One region of the Pseudomonas sp. AMR01 genome, then DNA from elsewhere that is predicted to be linked to it. Evidence: predicted binding sites of a transcription regulator. Region 1 holds the regulator's gene; each other region holds the start of a gene.
What was found. Region 1 encodes FliA, which starts transcription of late flagellar genes. Its sites were predicted from a motif close to CTAAAGTTTNNNNNNNNNNNGCCGNTAA; they were not measured.
Positions count from the first base shown of each region.

Region 1 (4,829 bases):
GCCGAGCAGGTGCCGGTGCGCGACATTCGCAGCATCGCCGAGGCCATCGCCAACAATGCCGCCAAGAGTCAAGATACTGCCGCGCTGGTGGCTTCGGTGCGTGTCGGCTTGTCCCGTGCAATCGTGCAAAGCATTGTAGGCGTTGAGTCTGAGCTGCCTGTTATCACCCTGGAACCAAGGTTGGAACAAATATTGCTCAATAGTATTCAGAAGGCAGGGCAAGGCCAGGAAGAGGGCGTTCTGCTGGAGCCAAGCATGGCTGAAAAACTGCAGCGTTCGTTGATCGACGCCGCGCAACGCCAGGAAATGCAGGGCCAGCCAGTGATTCTGTTGGTGGCAGGCCCGGTCCGAGCGATGTTGTCGCGGTTTGGACGTCTGGCAGTTCCGAATTTGCACGTTTTGGCTTACCAGGAAATTCCTGACAATAAGCAAGTGACTATCGTCGCGACAGTAGGGCCCAACGGCTGAGGTAGTGGGTTATGCAAGTTAAGCGTTTTTTCGCCGCCGATATGCGTCAGGCCATGAAACTGGTACGTGATGAGCTGGGCGCCGATGCCGCGATTATTGGTAACCGCCGCATTGCTGGCGGTGTCGAGCTGACGGCTGCGCTGGATTACACCCCTTCGGCGCTGGCCCCGCGCGTGCCGAACATGGAACTCGAAGACGAGCTGCGCAAGACCGCCTCGCGCATTGTCTCGGCCCAGGCCGAACTGAGCATGCGTGGCGACAGCGATGCCACCACCAATCGCCAGCTGTTCGCCGGCCTGCCGCTGACCGCTTCCGAGCCCTTGGTAGAACCGACTTTCAAAGAACCGCCACGTCCTGCCGCGCCAGCCCCGGCCGCTGCAGTCGACCAGCGCGCGCTGGATTCGATGCGCTTTGAACTCAACGGCCTGCGTGAGCTGCTCGAAGTGCAGCTGGGCTCGCTGGCGTGGACCCAACTGCAAGGCAGCAAGCCGCAACAGGCCAACCTGTGGCGTCGCCTGCAACGCATCGGCCTGTCTGGCCCGTTGTCTCGCGACCTGCTGACGCTGACCGCCGAAGTCGAAGAACCACGCCAAGCCTGGCGCATGTTGCTGGCGCATTTGGCGCGGATGATCGCCACGCCGGAAATCGAACCCCTTGAAGAAGGCGGTGTAATTGCCATGGTCGGCCCCGCCGGCATGGGCAAGACCACCACCCTGGCCAAGCTTGCGGCTCGCTATGTGCTTAAATACGGCGCGCAAAACATCGCGCTGGTGAGCATGGACAGCTACCGCATCGGTGCCCAGGAACAGCTCAAAACGTTGGGCCGTATTCTCAACGTACCGGTGACCCACGTGGACCCGGGCCAGTCCCTGGCCAATGCGCTCGACCCGCTGCTGCGCAAACGCGTGGTGCTGATCGACACCGCCGGCCTGCAAGCCAGTGACCCGGCATTGCGCCTGCAACTGGAAAGCCTGGCCGGGCGTGGCATCAAATCGAAGAATTACCTGGTACTGGCCACCACCAGCCAGAAACAGGTGCTGACCGCCGCATACCACAGCTACAAGCGCTGTGGCCTGTCGGGTTGCATCCTGACCAAGCTCGATGAAACCGCGAGCCTGGGTGAAGTGTTGAGCCTGGCGATCAGCCATGAATTACCGGTTGCCTACCTGACCGACGGGCCGCGGATCCCGGATGATCTGCATCTGCCGCGTCGTCATCAGTTGGTCAGCCGTGCTGTCAGTGTGCAAATGCAAGAAGAGCCAAGCGAGGAAGCGATGGCTGATATGTTCGCGGACCTTTACCACAACCCCGCAAAACGGGTCGGTTGAGAGCAGTGAACGCCGTGAAAAGTATCTACATCGATGGTCTGCAAGCGATTCACGCGGCCAAGCCATGTAGCCTGCGTCTAAGCAAGACAAGGTAAAGAAATAAAATGGGCAGCATGCATCCCGTACAGGTGATCGCGGTGACCGGCGGCAAAGGTGGCGTCGGAAAAACTAACGTGTCAGTGAATTTGTCCCTGGCCCTGGCAGAGCTTGGCCGTCGCGTCATGCTGCTGGATGCTGACTTGGGCTTGGCGAACGTCGACGTTCTGCTGGGGCTGACACCCAAACACACCCTCGCCGATGTGATCGAAGGCCGTTGTGAGCTGCGCGATGTGCTGCTGCAAGGCCCCGGTGGCATTCGCATCGTGCCCGCAGCCTCGGGCACCCAGAGCATGGTGCACCTGAGCCCGGCGCAGCATGCCGGCCTGATTCAGGCATTCAGTGATATTGGCGATAACCTCGACGTGCTGGTGATCGACACCGCCGCCGGGATCGGCGAGTCCGTGGTCAGCTTCGTGCGCGCGGCGCAAGAAGTGCTGTTGGTGGTGTGCGACGAACCGACTTCGATTACCGACGCCTACGCCCTGATCAAACTGCTCAACCGTGACCACGGCATGAATCGCTTCCGCGTGCTGGCCAACATGGCCCAAAGCCCGCAGGAAGGTCGCAACCTGTTCGCCAAGTTGACCAAGGTCACGGATCGGTTCCTCGATGTCGCCCTACAATACGTTGGTGCAGTTCCCTACGACGAGTGTGTGCGCAAGGCCGTGCAAAAGCAGCGTGCGGTCTACGAAGCGTTCCCTCGTTCGAAGTGCGCACTGGCGTTCAAGGCGATTGCCCAGAAGGTCGATACCTGGCCGTTGCCCGCTAACCCGCGGGGGCATCTGGAGTTTTTCGTGGAGCGATTGGTGCATCAAACGAGCGCAGGACCGGTGCTATGACATCCAGCGGCTACAACCTTTACAAAAAGTCGGCACGTGACAGCCAGGGCGAACTGATCGAGCGCTATGCGCCGCTGGTCAAGCGCATTGCCTATCACTTGCTGGCCCGCCTGCCCGCCAGTGTGCAGGTGGAAGACCTGATCCAGGCCGGCATGATCGGCCTGCTCGAAGTGTCGACCAAATACGACGCGAGCAAAGGTGCGAGTTTCGAGACGTATGCGGGTATCCGCATCCGTGGCGCGATGCTCGATGAGGTGCGTAAAGGGGATTGGGCGCCGCGTTCGGTACACCGCAATACGCGCATGGTGAGTGACGCAATTCGCGCAATTGAAGCAAAAACCGGTCGTGACGCTAAAGATCACGAAGTTGCGGCCGAACTCCAATTGAGTCTCGACGATTATTACGGGATTTTGAACGATACCTTGGGCAGCCGCTTGTTCAGTTTCGACGACCTGTTGCAGGACGGCGAACACGAAGGGCTGCACGAGGACGGCGCGAGTGCTCACCTGGAACCGTCACGCGACCTGGAAGACGAACGTTTCCAGGGTGCGTTGGCGGACGCGATCGCCAATTTGCCTGAGCGTGAGCGACTGGTGTTGGCGCTGTACTACGACGAAGAGCTGAACCTCAAGGAAATCGGTGAGGTCCTGGGGGTCAGCGAATCGCGTGTCAGCCAGCTGCACAGCCAATGCGCCGCCCGCTTGCGGGGGCGATTGGGAGAGTGGCGCGCGCGCTGACAGGCAGTGTGGGGACACTGCAGCGCAACTGCTCGAGAGGTTAATCGCCTTTCGCGGCTTCGTTCCGTGGTGCCCCTGGCAGTCCTTTTTGTGTAACGCCTGTTGATTGAAATGGCGCGTCCAGGTGCTGGGCGCGTTTAAGACTGCTTGGAGGTCGAATTGGACAAGAACATGAAAATCCTCATCGTTGATGACTTCTCAACGATGCGGCGGATCATAAAAAACCTGTTGCGTGACCTTGGGTTCACCAACACGGTCGAGGCGGATGACGGCATTACGGCGATTCCGATCCTCAACAGCGGGAGCATCGACTTTCTGGTAACCGACTGGAACATGCCGGGCATGACCGGTATCGACCTGCTGCGCCACGTACGCGCTGACGAAAAGCTGCGCAGCTTGCCTGTGCTGATGGTGACCGCCGAAGCCAAGCGTGAGCAGATCATCGAAGCCGCCCAAGCCGGGGTTAACGGTTACGTGGTCAAGCCGTTCACGGCGCTGGCGCTGAAAGAGAAGATTGAAAAAATCTTCGAACGCATCGGTCATTGAGGCTGCAACGGGGGAGCTATGGCGCATAAAGAAACGTCGCAGGGAGACTTTGAGTCGACCCTGAAAAAGCATGCTCACCAGTTAGTCGACAGCCTTGAAAAAGGCCAGTTCGGCGACGCGGTGCAGTTGATCCATGAGCTCAACCAGACCCGTGACCGCGGCCTGTATCAGGAAGTGGGCAAGCTCACACGCGAGCTGCACAGTGCGATCGTCAATTTTCAGATTGACCCGCATATGCCCCAGGCCGAAGAGATTTCGCAAATCACCGACGCGACCGAACGCCTGTCCTATGTGGTCAGGCTGACTGAAGCGGCGGCCAACCGCACCATGGACCTGGTGGAAAACGCCACGCCTCTGGTCAACGGCATGGCCAACGAAGCCCAGGCCCTGAGTGTTGACTGGGGCCGCTTCATGCGTCGGGAAGTGGGTGCAGAAGAGTTTCGTGAGTTGGCGCGCCGGGTTGAAGGTTTCCTGTCGCGCAGCGAACAGGAAAACCGCACGGTTTCCAGCAACCTCAACGACATTCTGCTGGCCCAGGATTACCAGGACCTCACCGGTCAGGTGATCAAGCGCGTGACCCAATTGGTCACCGAAGTGGAAAGCAACTTGCTCAAACTGGTGCTCATGGCCGGCCAGGTTGATCGTTTTGCAGGCATCGAACATGACCGCGAAGCGATCCTCTCGGAAAAAGATCCACAAAAACATCTCGCCAAGGGTGAAGGTCCGCAGATTCATGCCGATAAACGTGAAGACGTTATGTCAGGTCAGGATGACGTAGATGACCTGTTATCCAGTTTAGGCTTCTAAGGAGC
Region 1 is NZ_JAUTYR010000062.1:7,821-12,649, reverse strand. It holds gene flhA (flagellar biosynthesis protein FlhA) at 1-468, shown strand, start outside; gene flhF (flagellar biosynthesis protein FlhF) at 480-1,796, shown strand; gene fleN (flagellar synthesis regulator FleN) at 1,901-2,734, shown strand; gene fliA (RNA polymerase sigma factor FliA) at 2,731-3,471, shown strand; gene Q7C20_RS25905 (chemotaxis response regulator CheY) at 3,643-4,017, shown strand; gene Q7C20_RS25900 (protein phosphatase CheZ) at 4,036-4,824, shown strand.

Region 2 (4,829 bases), on a different contig from region 1:
GCGCGTGATGACGGTGACGGCCTGAGGGGTTTCACGCAGGGTCAGCGGTAGCTTGGTCGCCGTCGACATCGAGCCAGTGGTGTAGGAGTCGGAGCCTTCAGTGGTGCTGCCCAGGGCCTGGCTGCTGGTGATCTCGGTGGCGCCCAATTCAAGCACTGCTGCCGGTTCAGCGTCGGCGGCGAAGGCCGCTTGTGAGGTCGCAAGACAGATAGCCGCGGCTATCAAATTAGGTGAAAACCCTTTGCCGCCGTGTTGTTGCACAAACATGAACCTGACTCTCCCTGGACGCTTTCCGTAGCGAATAATAAAGTTGATGATAATTATTCGCATCAGTTTGGCAGATTGGATCCGACCAAAAAAGCCTTCCAGGAGAGATAGTTAACAAATTTTTCACTTATTCAGTGATCGGGAGTTCCCGGGAAGGGCGGTCGCGGCCACACGCCGACCGATATCGCGTCGGTCAACGCGCACCAGATTCACAGACGCCTGAACCTCAGGGATGAAACCTGCGCCCCAGCGCATCGAGGCGCACGGCAATCGGCGGCAACCGCTCACTGCTGCGCGCCAGGGTTTCCACATCGTCGGCGGTGTTTTGCGCAATGCTCTGCACCGACTGCAACCGCCCGACAATCTCCAGGTTCGCCGTGGTCTGCTCGCGCGTCGTGGTGACAATTCGCCCGTTCAGTTGATCGATGTGTGCAATATCAGCGCCCACGGCCTGCAACATTTCGACTGCCAACTGGCTGTCCTGCACACAACGCTCCACGCCTTGCTGGCTGTCGTGCATGGCTTCCACGGCGTGACGGCTGCCTTGCTGCAAGCCTTCAATAATGTGTTTGATTTCCTGAGTGGACACCGCCGTGCGCTGCGCCAGGCTGCGCACTTCATCGGCCACCACGGCAAATCCACGGCCTTGCTCACCGGCGCGCGCGGCTTCAATGGCGGCGTTGAGTGCGAGCAAGTTGGTCTGGTTGGCGATGCTGCTGATCACTTCAAGCACCGAGCCGATTTGTTCGGCCTGAGCCGCCAGGCCTTGCACAGTCTGGTTAGTGCCGTTGATACGTGACGCCAATTGGGTGATTTCCAGTTGCGCACGGCCCACGCTTTCCTGACCGCGCACGATCTGCTGGCTGGCTTTGCCGGCGTGTTCCACCGCTTGTTCAACGTGCAGCGTGATATGACCCATCGCGTCCTCCATGCGCTGCATCGAGCCAGTCATCTGGGTGATCTCTGCCAACTGGTGCCGCGCGCCGGTTTCCAGAGTGCCGCTGGCGCTGGCCAGCTCATGGCCGAGTTCGCCGAGGCCTTGAGAGTCGCGGGCGACGCCGTCGATCAAGTGGGTGATCTGTTGCAGGAAGTGATCGAAGCGTGTGGCCAAAGACACATGCACGTTGCCTTCGCCCTTGGCGGTTTCCACCGTGAATTGCGAGGTCACCGCGAGCATTTTCTCAAGCATTTCCTGGCTCTCGACCGCGTCGCGCTGGCTGTGAATGGCCAGGTAGAGCAGGGCGACGGTTTCCATCACCACGTAGAACGCGTGGACGAACACCATGTTCCAGCCGCCGTGATGGTCCATCACAAACACCGGAAAGCCTTGATGTTGCAAGGCATGAAACACCACGTGGTGCACGGCGATAGTGGCCGCTGCCACCACAATGGGCAGCCAGTCGCGGTAGAACGTCAGCACTGCGAGCAGGGCGAAAATGCCGAAGTGCGATTCGATCACGCCCTGTGCCTGGTTGATGTGCAGTGCGGCCATGACCATCAGCCCGGCACCGAGTAAGCAGCGCATCAGTCGAGAGCCACCCAGCGCGCGGTATGCCACAGTCAGCACCACACTGGTGCCACCGCCGACAATCACTGACTCAATCAACGTGTCGTGCCAGAACGCCAGGCCCAGCGAGAACACAAACATCAGCCAAATCAAGGCCAGCATGATGCGGTCGGCCTTGCGGTAGTGCTCCAGGAATCGCGTGCGGACGGGCATTCACTCTTACTCCATGTGGTCGAGCCAGGATCAAAGCATGCAGCGTGCCATCATCAGCAAAGGCAATAGCATATCGGCATCATGGTGAGCGACTTCAGACGGGACAGACCCCTTGTGGCGAGCGGGCTTGCCCCGCGTTGGGCTGCGAAGCAGACCCAGAGAAGAGGAACGCGGTGTTTCAGACACTCAGCGGTAGGCTGTTTTGGGGCTGCTACGCAGCCCAACGCGGGGCAAGCCCGCTCGCCACAGGGAGACTCGGTTGCCCCTAAAAGCTGTGTCGATATCTAGGCTTGATGCGCCGATATGTCTGCATCGCAGGCAAACCAACTCCCAAAAGTTGGCCAGTCGACATCCAAAAACAGAAGATTCCCACCACCCACCGTTGCGGCGAGTGCTGCACGCGGCCTTTACGAAAACACAATCTCATAGGGCTCGCGCATACGCTCCAGCAGCTCTTGGGCGAGCATTGGCGCGAGCCCGATCTCCGGGTCGCCGACCAATTGGCTGGCGTACGCATGGGCCGCGTGCAGTTTGCGCGCCACGCTCCAGGTGTCGAGGCGTACTTTGCGCGCGCGTTGCCAAGGGATGACGGCGCCTTCGCGCGCCGGCCAGTGCCAGGCCCAGATGGGCAATTCATACAGCCGCGTATTTATCAGGCTGCACGCTTTGGCACTGGCGCGGCCGACGGCGTCATGGTCGTTATTGCCGTCGTTACGCCAAGTGGTGAACACCACGTCGCCGGGCTGCAGGTAGCGCGCGATAAATTGGCTCAAGGGCTGCTCGCTGGCGGCCAGCGCATCGTCGCGAAAGCCGCCCCGAATCCACTTCAAACTGTGCAGTGGCATTCCCAGGCGGCGCAGTGCTTCGGCGCTTTCCTGGGGGCGAATCACACTCAGGCGGCTCGCCGGCCACGCGCTCGACCCCGGATGACTGGCGCTGCCATCGGTGATGGACATCAGCAACAAGGGGTGCTCCAGGGTGCTGAGTATTTGCAGCAGCCCGCCACAGGCGAGTACTTCATCACCCGGATGGGGCGCGATAATCACCACGCGTGCACCCGAGGGCACCAGTGAGGAGGGCGTGATGGCAGGGATTTGCGCCAACTGCGGCGCACTGTTCCAGATTTGCGCGGGACCGCGGCGGCCGTCGCTGAGGGAGGCAGGCTTCATTGGGGGTCGCATCCTTGTCGATTCGCTGGGTCGTACCCCGTTGACGGGACGACTCTTGTTCATTCACCGCAGACTCCGCTGCGGTGGTGTGCGGCAACCCAACCCTGGATTGCCAGCAAGGCGATGTCAGCATAGACAAGGATTGGTCACTTTCACATCTTGAAACGTGGAAAATTTTCAGGTCGCGTGCATCAGGCTCTTCAAGTAATCGCCAAAACCACCTTCGGCGCGGCAATCCAGCCGCGCGCTGGTGATGACCTGCGGGGTGTGGCTCCAGGCAATCGAGGCACCGCAACGTTCCAGATTGCGCACCAACTGCACGTCTTCGTGGCAGGCCAGCGGCTCAAACCCTCCGGCCTGCACATACGCGCTGGCACTCACGCCCAGGTTGGCACCGTGAATATGCCGGTGGCCATCCCGGGCCTGATACGCCTGGTTGTAGAGAATCTGCGCGGCCGGGTCGAAACCCTCACTCCAGGCGTCTACGGTGACCGTGCCGCACACGGCATCCACGCCCAGTGCCAACTGCGCCACCAGCCAGTCGGGGGCGACACGGCTGTCGGCATCGGTGCAGGAGATCCAGCGCGCGCCTTGGTTCAACAAATGCCGTGCGCCCACGCCGCGCACCTGCCCGACATTGCGCGCCTGCACGTGCAGGCTTTGCACCGGGTACGCCTGGGCGATTGCCGCACTGCCATCGCTGCAAGTGTCGAGAACCGCGAGTATCTGCACGGTTTCGCCAAGTAACCCTGGGTGACTGGCAGCGATCATTGCGGCTTTCAGGCATTCGCCCAGCAGCGCTTCTTCGTTGTGCACCGGGATCAGAATGCCGATCATCGCAAGCCCTCATGGGTCGCGACCGAGGTGCCGTCGCGGCTCCACAGGTCGAGTAGAAAGTCACTGTCATGATGCTGCGAGACGTGGTGCATCCCGAGCCGCTGTTCAAGCGCGGCGTGCACCTGCTCAGCCGTTTGTGGGCAACCCTGAATCGCGGGGCGCCAATGACAGGCGAGCAGTTGCCCGTCATCGGTCAAGGAGGCGAGGGCGTGGTCGATCAACGTGTTCAAGTCATCGGCGTCGAGGTAGTAGCACAACTCGCTCAGCACGATCAGGTCGAACGGGCCGGCAGGCCATTGTTCAGGCAAGCGGCTTTGCACGACGTGGGCATGGGGAAAGCCCAGTAACCGGGTTTTCGCCAACTCGACGGCAGCACTGGCGGTGTCGCAACACAGCAGGCGATCACAGCGTGCGGCCAATTCGGCGCTCAGTTCACCGTTGGCACAGCCCGGCTCGAAAATCGAGGCGTAACGCGGGCGCGTCAGCACCGCAAGGGTCATGGCACGCTTGCGCCGTTCATACCAGCGCTGACGGAAGGCCCAAGGGTCGTCATTGCCGGCAAACAGCTCATCGAAATAGGGCGTGGCAACACTCATACAAACACCACTTCAAAAGGTTGCAGCAGGCGCTCCACCACGTAGGGCGCGAGCACCGGCGGCAGGCCAATCTGCGGGTCGCCTTCCAACTGGCTGGCGAACGCGTGGATGGCATGACGTTTACGCGCCACGGCCTCGGGCGTCAGCGCGATTTTCCGCGCGCGGTGCCATGGCACCTGGCTGTCTTCGGGGGTTGCCCAATGCCAGGTCCACACCGGCAGTTCATACACCGTGGCACCT
Region 2 is NZ_JAUTYR010000001.1:313,773-318,601, reverse strand. It holds gene Q7C20_RS01450 (TonB-dependent siderophore receptor) at 1-267, opposite strand, end outside; gene Q7C20_RS01445 (methyl-accepting chemotaxis protein) at 494-1,987, opposite strand; gene Q7C20_RS01440 (PIG-L deacetylase family protein) at 2,395-3,156, opposite strand; gene Q7C20_RS01435 (glycosyltransferase) at 3,334-3,993, opposite strand; gene Q7C20_RS01430 (SAM-dependent methyltransferase) at 3,990-4,589, opposite strand; gene Q7C20_RS01425 (PIG-L deacetylase family protein) at 4,586-4,829, opposite strand, start outside.
Region 2: a site for FliA is predicted at 2,058-2,085, ahead of Q7C20_RS01445 (methyl-accepting chemotaxis protein). Genes of this name have one in related genera too.

Region 3 (4,829 bases), on a different contig from region 1:
ATGCAGGATGATATGCAATTTTTGCATGCGTGGATCGTTGCGTATTTCAGCCGTGAGCGTGTAGCCATCCATTTCCGGCATCTCGATGTCGGAAATCATCATCAGAAATTCCTCTTCCGGCTTCTTGCCTTCGTCTACCAGCTTGCGCAGGTAATCCAGGGCTTGGCGACCGTCATTGAGGGCCACCACGTCAACGCCGACGGTTTGCAGACAACGGGTCACCTGCTTGCGCGCCACCGAAGAATCATCCACCGTCAGTACCCGCAGCGAGATCGCCTTGTGCGCCGTATCGGCATCGACCACGCCCACCGAGATGGTTTCCGAAGTAGGCGCCACTTCAGCGAGGATTTTCTCCACGTCGATGATTTCCACCAACTGGTTATCGACCCGCGTCACCGCCGTGAGGTAGTGATCGCGCCCGGTGCCCTTGGGCGGCGGATGGATCTCTTCCCAATTCATGTTGACGATGCGTTCTACCGAGCGCACCAGGAAACCCTGGGTCTTGGTGTTGTACTCGGTGATGATCACAAACGGGTTCTGGCGGTCCTGCAGACCTGCGGCGCCGGTGGCCAGGGCCAAGTCAAGAATCGGGATGGTCGCGCCGCGAATGTTCGCCACGCCGCACACCACGGGGCTGGATTTGGGCATGATGGTGAGCTTGGGACACTGCAACACTTCTCGCACCTTGAATACGTTGATGCCATACAGCTGTTTGCCGTCCAAACGAAACAGCAGCAACTCCAGGCGGTTCTGCCCTACCAGCTGTGTGCGCTGGTTTACTGAATCCATTACACCTGCCATGCCCAGACTCCTACGCTAAAACCTTTGGGGGTACGACGCATACCCAACACTAAACGGCACGAGCTTTGCTATTTATTGGCTATGGATATTAAAACGACAGTTTCCCGACGCCTTCATTTCCCGAGGTACCGCAGTTTTTTCTGCGTCTCGATGGCATTGCTTGCCTTGGACCTGGGCGCCACGGCCCGAGCAGACAACGTCACCTTGCCTGATCTCCTTATCGGCGTCACCCAAGGCTTTCTTGAGTTCACTGTAGAAGATTATCTGGCAAGCACACAGACGCCTGGGCGATATGAAATCCAGGTCAACCAATTAGACCCGCGCTTGCGCATGCCCATGTGCGACAAGGAATTGACAGCGTCGCTGGAAAGCCCCGCGCAGCCCATCGGCCGCGTTACCGTAAAAGTACGCTGCGAAGGCGCGTCCCCATGGACCGTATTCGTGCCGGCGCAGGTCAAGCTGTTCCGCGATGTGGTGGTGGTGACACGCCCCTTGAAACGTACCGGCATCATTGGCTTCGAGGATGTGGCCCTGCGTGAACGCGACATCAGCCTGATCAACCAGGGTTATCTCACCTCAATGGACCAGGCGATCGGGCAGAAACTTACCCGACCAATGGTCACCGACCAAGTCATTACCCTGGTCCATCTGGAACAGGCCGAGGTGATACGCAAGGGCGATCAAGTAGTGATTTCCGCCAGCAGCGGCGGGTTGAGCGTAAAGATGCCGGGTGAAGCACTGTCCAATGGCGGCATGAGCGAACAGATCAGGGTGAAAAATCTCAACTCCAACCGTGTGATCAAGGCGCAAGTGACTGCACCGGGTCAGGTTGAGGTCGCGTTATAGTTTAGTGGCAGAGGACGCTGGCTTTTTCTACACTGTGCGCCAGACGTCCGCACGTGCAGATTTATTGTAATTCGAGCCTAAAGTTTGTCCGGGTATGGCCGAAAACATGGCAAGCGTCCATATACCCAGAGGTTTTTTATCATGGTCATTGATTTCAGTCGTTTGAATAACTCCCCGGCTTTGTCCGGCAACGCCCGCACTAGCGGGGCCAAGGACGGCGTAGACGCCAAGTCTCAGCCAGCTGCTGCAGCCAAGCCAGAACAGGCCAGCGCCAGTCAGAGTGGAGAATCCGTTCACCTGAGCAATGAGGCTCAACAGTTGCAGAAGGTCACTGACTCGCTGCGCGACCAACCGGTTGTCAACAAAGCCCGTGTGGCCGAGTTGAAACAGGCCGTCGCCGATGGCAGCTATAAAGTCGACAGCAACCGTGTAGCCAGCAAGCTCCTTAACTTCGAAGCCGAGCGCTAGGCAAAGGCCTGCGCAGGGCTTTTGGACGCTTAAAACCCAAGGCCAGCCATGCACCACGACGAACATTTGCTTCAACTGATCATTGATGATCTGGCGCCGACGCAACAGTTGCTCGAGCTGCTTAAAGAAGAATCCCTGGCCCTCTATGGTCGGGACATGCGCTTGCTGGAAGAAATCCTGGCGCGCAAACAGTCGCTGATCGTGTTGCTGGAACAGCACGGCAGAAAGCGCAGTGAGATTCTCATCAGCCTCGGGCTGCCGGCCGATCACGCTGGCCTCGCTCAACTGGCCAGCCACTCCTCGGTCGGCGATCAATTGCTGACTCAAAGCACTGCACTCAATTCTTTGCTCGCACAGTGCCAGGAAGCCAACCTGCTTAACGGCCAGTCGATCCAGCTGCAGCAAGCCACGACCGCCAACCAGTTACGTATACTCCACGGCGGAGAGCCTCCGGCTCTTTATAACGCCCAAGGCTCCACTTCACGCCTGGTCAAGCCAAGCACCCGCAGCCAAGCCTGACGCCGGTTTACCGCGCACCTATCCAAGGCGCGCCACATACTGGCAAAATGCCGGTTCTTGCGTGTAGTCGTATTTTGTCTGGAGATGGAAGAACCGTGTTCAACGCCCCTAATGCGGAAGATGCCCCGCAGCCACCCAAAGTACTCTCCACACCTCTGGAAATCGCCGGCACATTGCGGATGCTGCAAGAAAGCCATGATCCCTTGATCATCACTTTCCACGAACGCAGCCAGCGCTTTCAAAGCTACTTGGTGGACGTTGACCGGGACAGCAAGACGCTGGTACTGGACGAAATGGTCCCGCGTGACGGTGAACGCCACCTTGAGAGTGGCGAACCGTTCCGTATCGAAGGCTTCCATGATGGCGTGCGAATCGCCTGGGAAAGCAACGGCACCTTGACCATCAGCGAAAAAGACGGCCACCGAATCTACACCGGCAGCATGCCCGACGAGGTGGTTTACCATCAGCGTCGCAATGCCTTTCGCGCAGCGCTTAAGCTGGCGCAACTGGTCGGCATCGAAATGGGTGGCGAGAAGCTCAAGGCACCGGTCAGCGGCAAGCTGCTGGATATTTCCGCCACCGGCTGCAAATTGCGTTTTGAAGGCGACATCTCCGAGCGCCTGCAACTGGGCCAGATCTACGACCGTTTCATCGCGGCCCTGCCCTTCGGCAGCATGACCACCTCCGTCGAACTGCGTCACCTGCACTTCGAAGACAAGATCAACACGACGTTTGCCGGCGTGCGCTTCCACAACATGAGCGGCCTGGTGCAGCGCCAAGTGGAACGCTTTGTGTACCAGTTGCAACGTGACGCGCGGCGCTTTGACAAGGACGACGATTTTTAAGCTTTAAAGACAGCGTCAAAAAAAACGGGCAGACCCTGATGGGGTCTGCCCGTTTTTGCATTCAGGGGCGCGCCCTGCTCAAGTCGTGAGGATGTTCGTCTGGCCCCAGAGGCTCGGGCGGCCCTTCGAAAGGTGGCTCATCATCTGCCGGTGACGGCGGATCGGTTTCAGGCGCCGGGTCCGGGACAGGATCCAGCATCTGCTCCTGCACGACCGCCTCGTCGACGCGCGGGTCGAGGCAAGCCACCAATGGCGAGCTGGACATGCTGTCGGGCATCGCCACGTGGTGCAAGGGCGCATCGTCCACCTGGTGCAGGTTGGTTACCGCTTTCGGCCGGATACGCCACACAAGAATGGCCGCACACAGGCTGAAAAACGCGTACAGCATATGGCTGCCAAACAGCTTCATCGCCACACCCGCCAACAGCGGGCCGATGCTCGCACCCACGCCGTACGTCACCAGCAGCATGGCTGTGAGCGACACCCGGCGATCACCTTCCACATGATCGTTGGAAAATGCGACCGCCAATGGGTACAGGCAGAACTGCACCAGCGAACACAGGAAGCCGGCCACGAACAGCACTTCCAACGGCACGTGGGTCATGATCGCCAAGGGCAATGCAGCCACCGCCAGGCACAAGGCAAAACAACGAATCAACAGGGCACGGTCATAACGGTCCGACAGCCAGCCCAAAGGCCACTGCACCAGCAAACCGGCAAAAATACAGCAGCCCATGAACAGGCCGACCTGCTCAGTAGTCAGCCCTTGTTGGGATGCATACAACGGCGCCAAGCCGTAGAACGAGCCGACGATCACACCAGCGCCCAACACGGTGCTCAACGACTGCGGCACGCGCTTTATAAAGAAGCGCGGCTCCATCGGCGCAGGGTGCAAAGGTGCCGGGTGAATACGTTGGGTCATCGCCACCGGCACCAGGCACAGGGCGAAGCACAATGCGACCAGCATCAGCAGTTCAAGGCCCAGCTCGGGGTGCATCACCAGGATCAGTTGACCCAGCACCAGCCCCAGGTAAGACGCAATCATGTAGCCGCTGAACACCACACCACGCTGCTTGGCTTCCGCCTGCTCATTGAGCCAGCTCTCGATGACCATGTACTGGCACATCATCCCCAGGCCGACGATTATCCGCAGCACGATCCAGGCTGGCAGCCAGTTGATCAGCCCATGGCCCAACACCGCCGCACCGACGATCCCGGCGCAGGTGGCGTAAGCCCGGATATGCCCGACCCGGGCAATCAGGCGATGCCCGATCTTGCCGCCCAGCACCAGGCCAAAGTAGTTGGCCGCCATCAGCGCACCCACCCACAGGCTGTCGACATGGTCGGCTG
Region 3 is NZ_JAUTYR010000012.1:146,380-151,208, forward strand. It holds gene Q7C20_RS13890 (chemotaxis protein CheV) at 1-801, opposite strand, end outside; gene flgA (flagellar basal body P-ring formation chaperone FlgA) at 883-1,647, shown strand; gene flgM (flagellar biosynthesis anti-sigma factor FlgM) at 1,789-2,115, shown strand; gene Q7C20_RS13905 (flagellar protein FlgN) at 2,164-2,634, shown strand; gene Q7C20_RS13910 (flagellar regulator YcgR PilZN domain-containing protein) at 2,730-3,479, shown strand; gene Q7C20_RS13915 (MFS transporter) at 3,541-4,829, opposite strand, start outside.
Region 3: a site for FliA is predicted at 1,725-1,752, ahead of flgM (flagellar biosynthesis anti-sigma factor FlgM). Genes of this name have one in related genera too.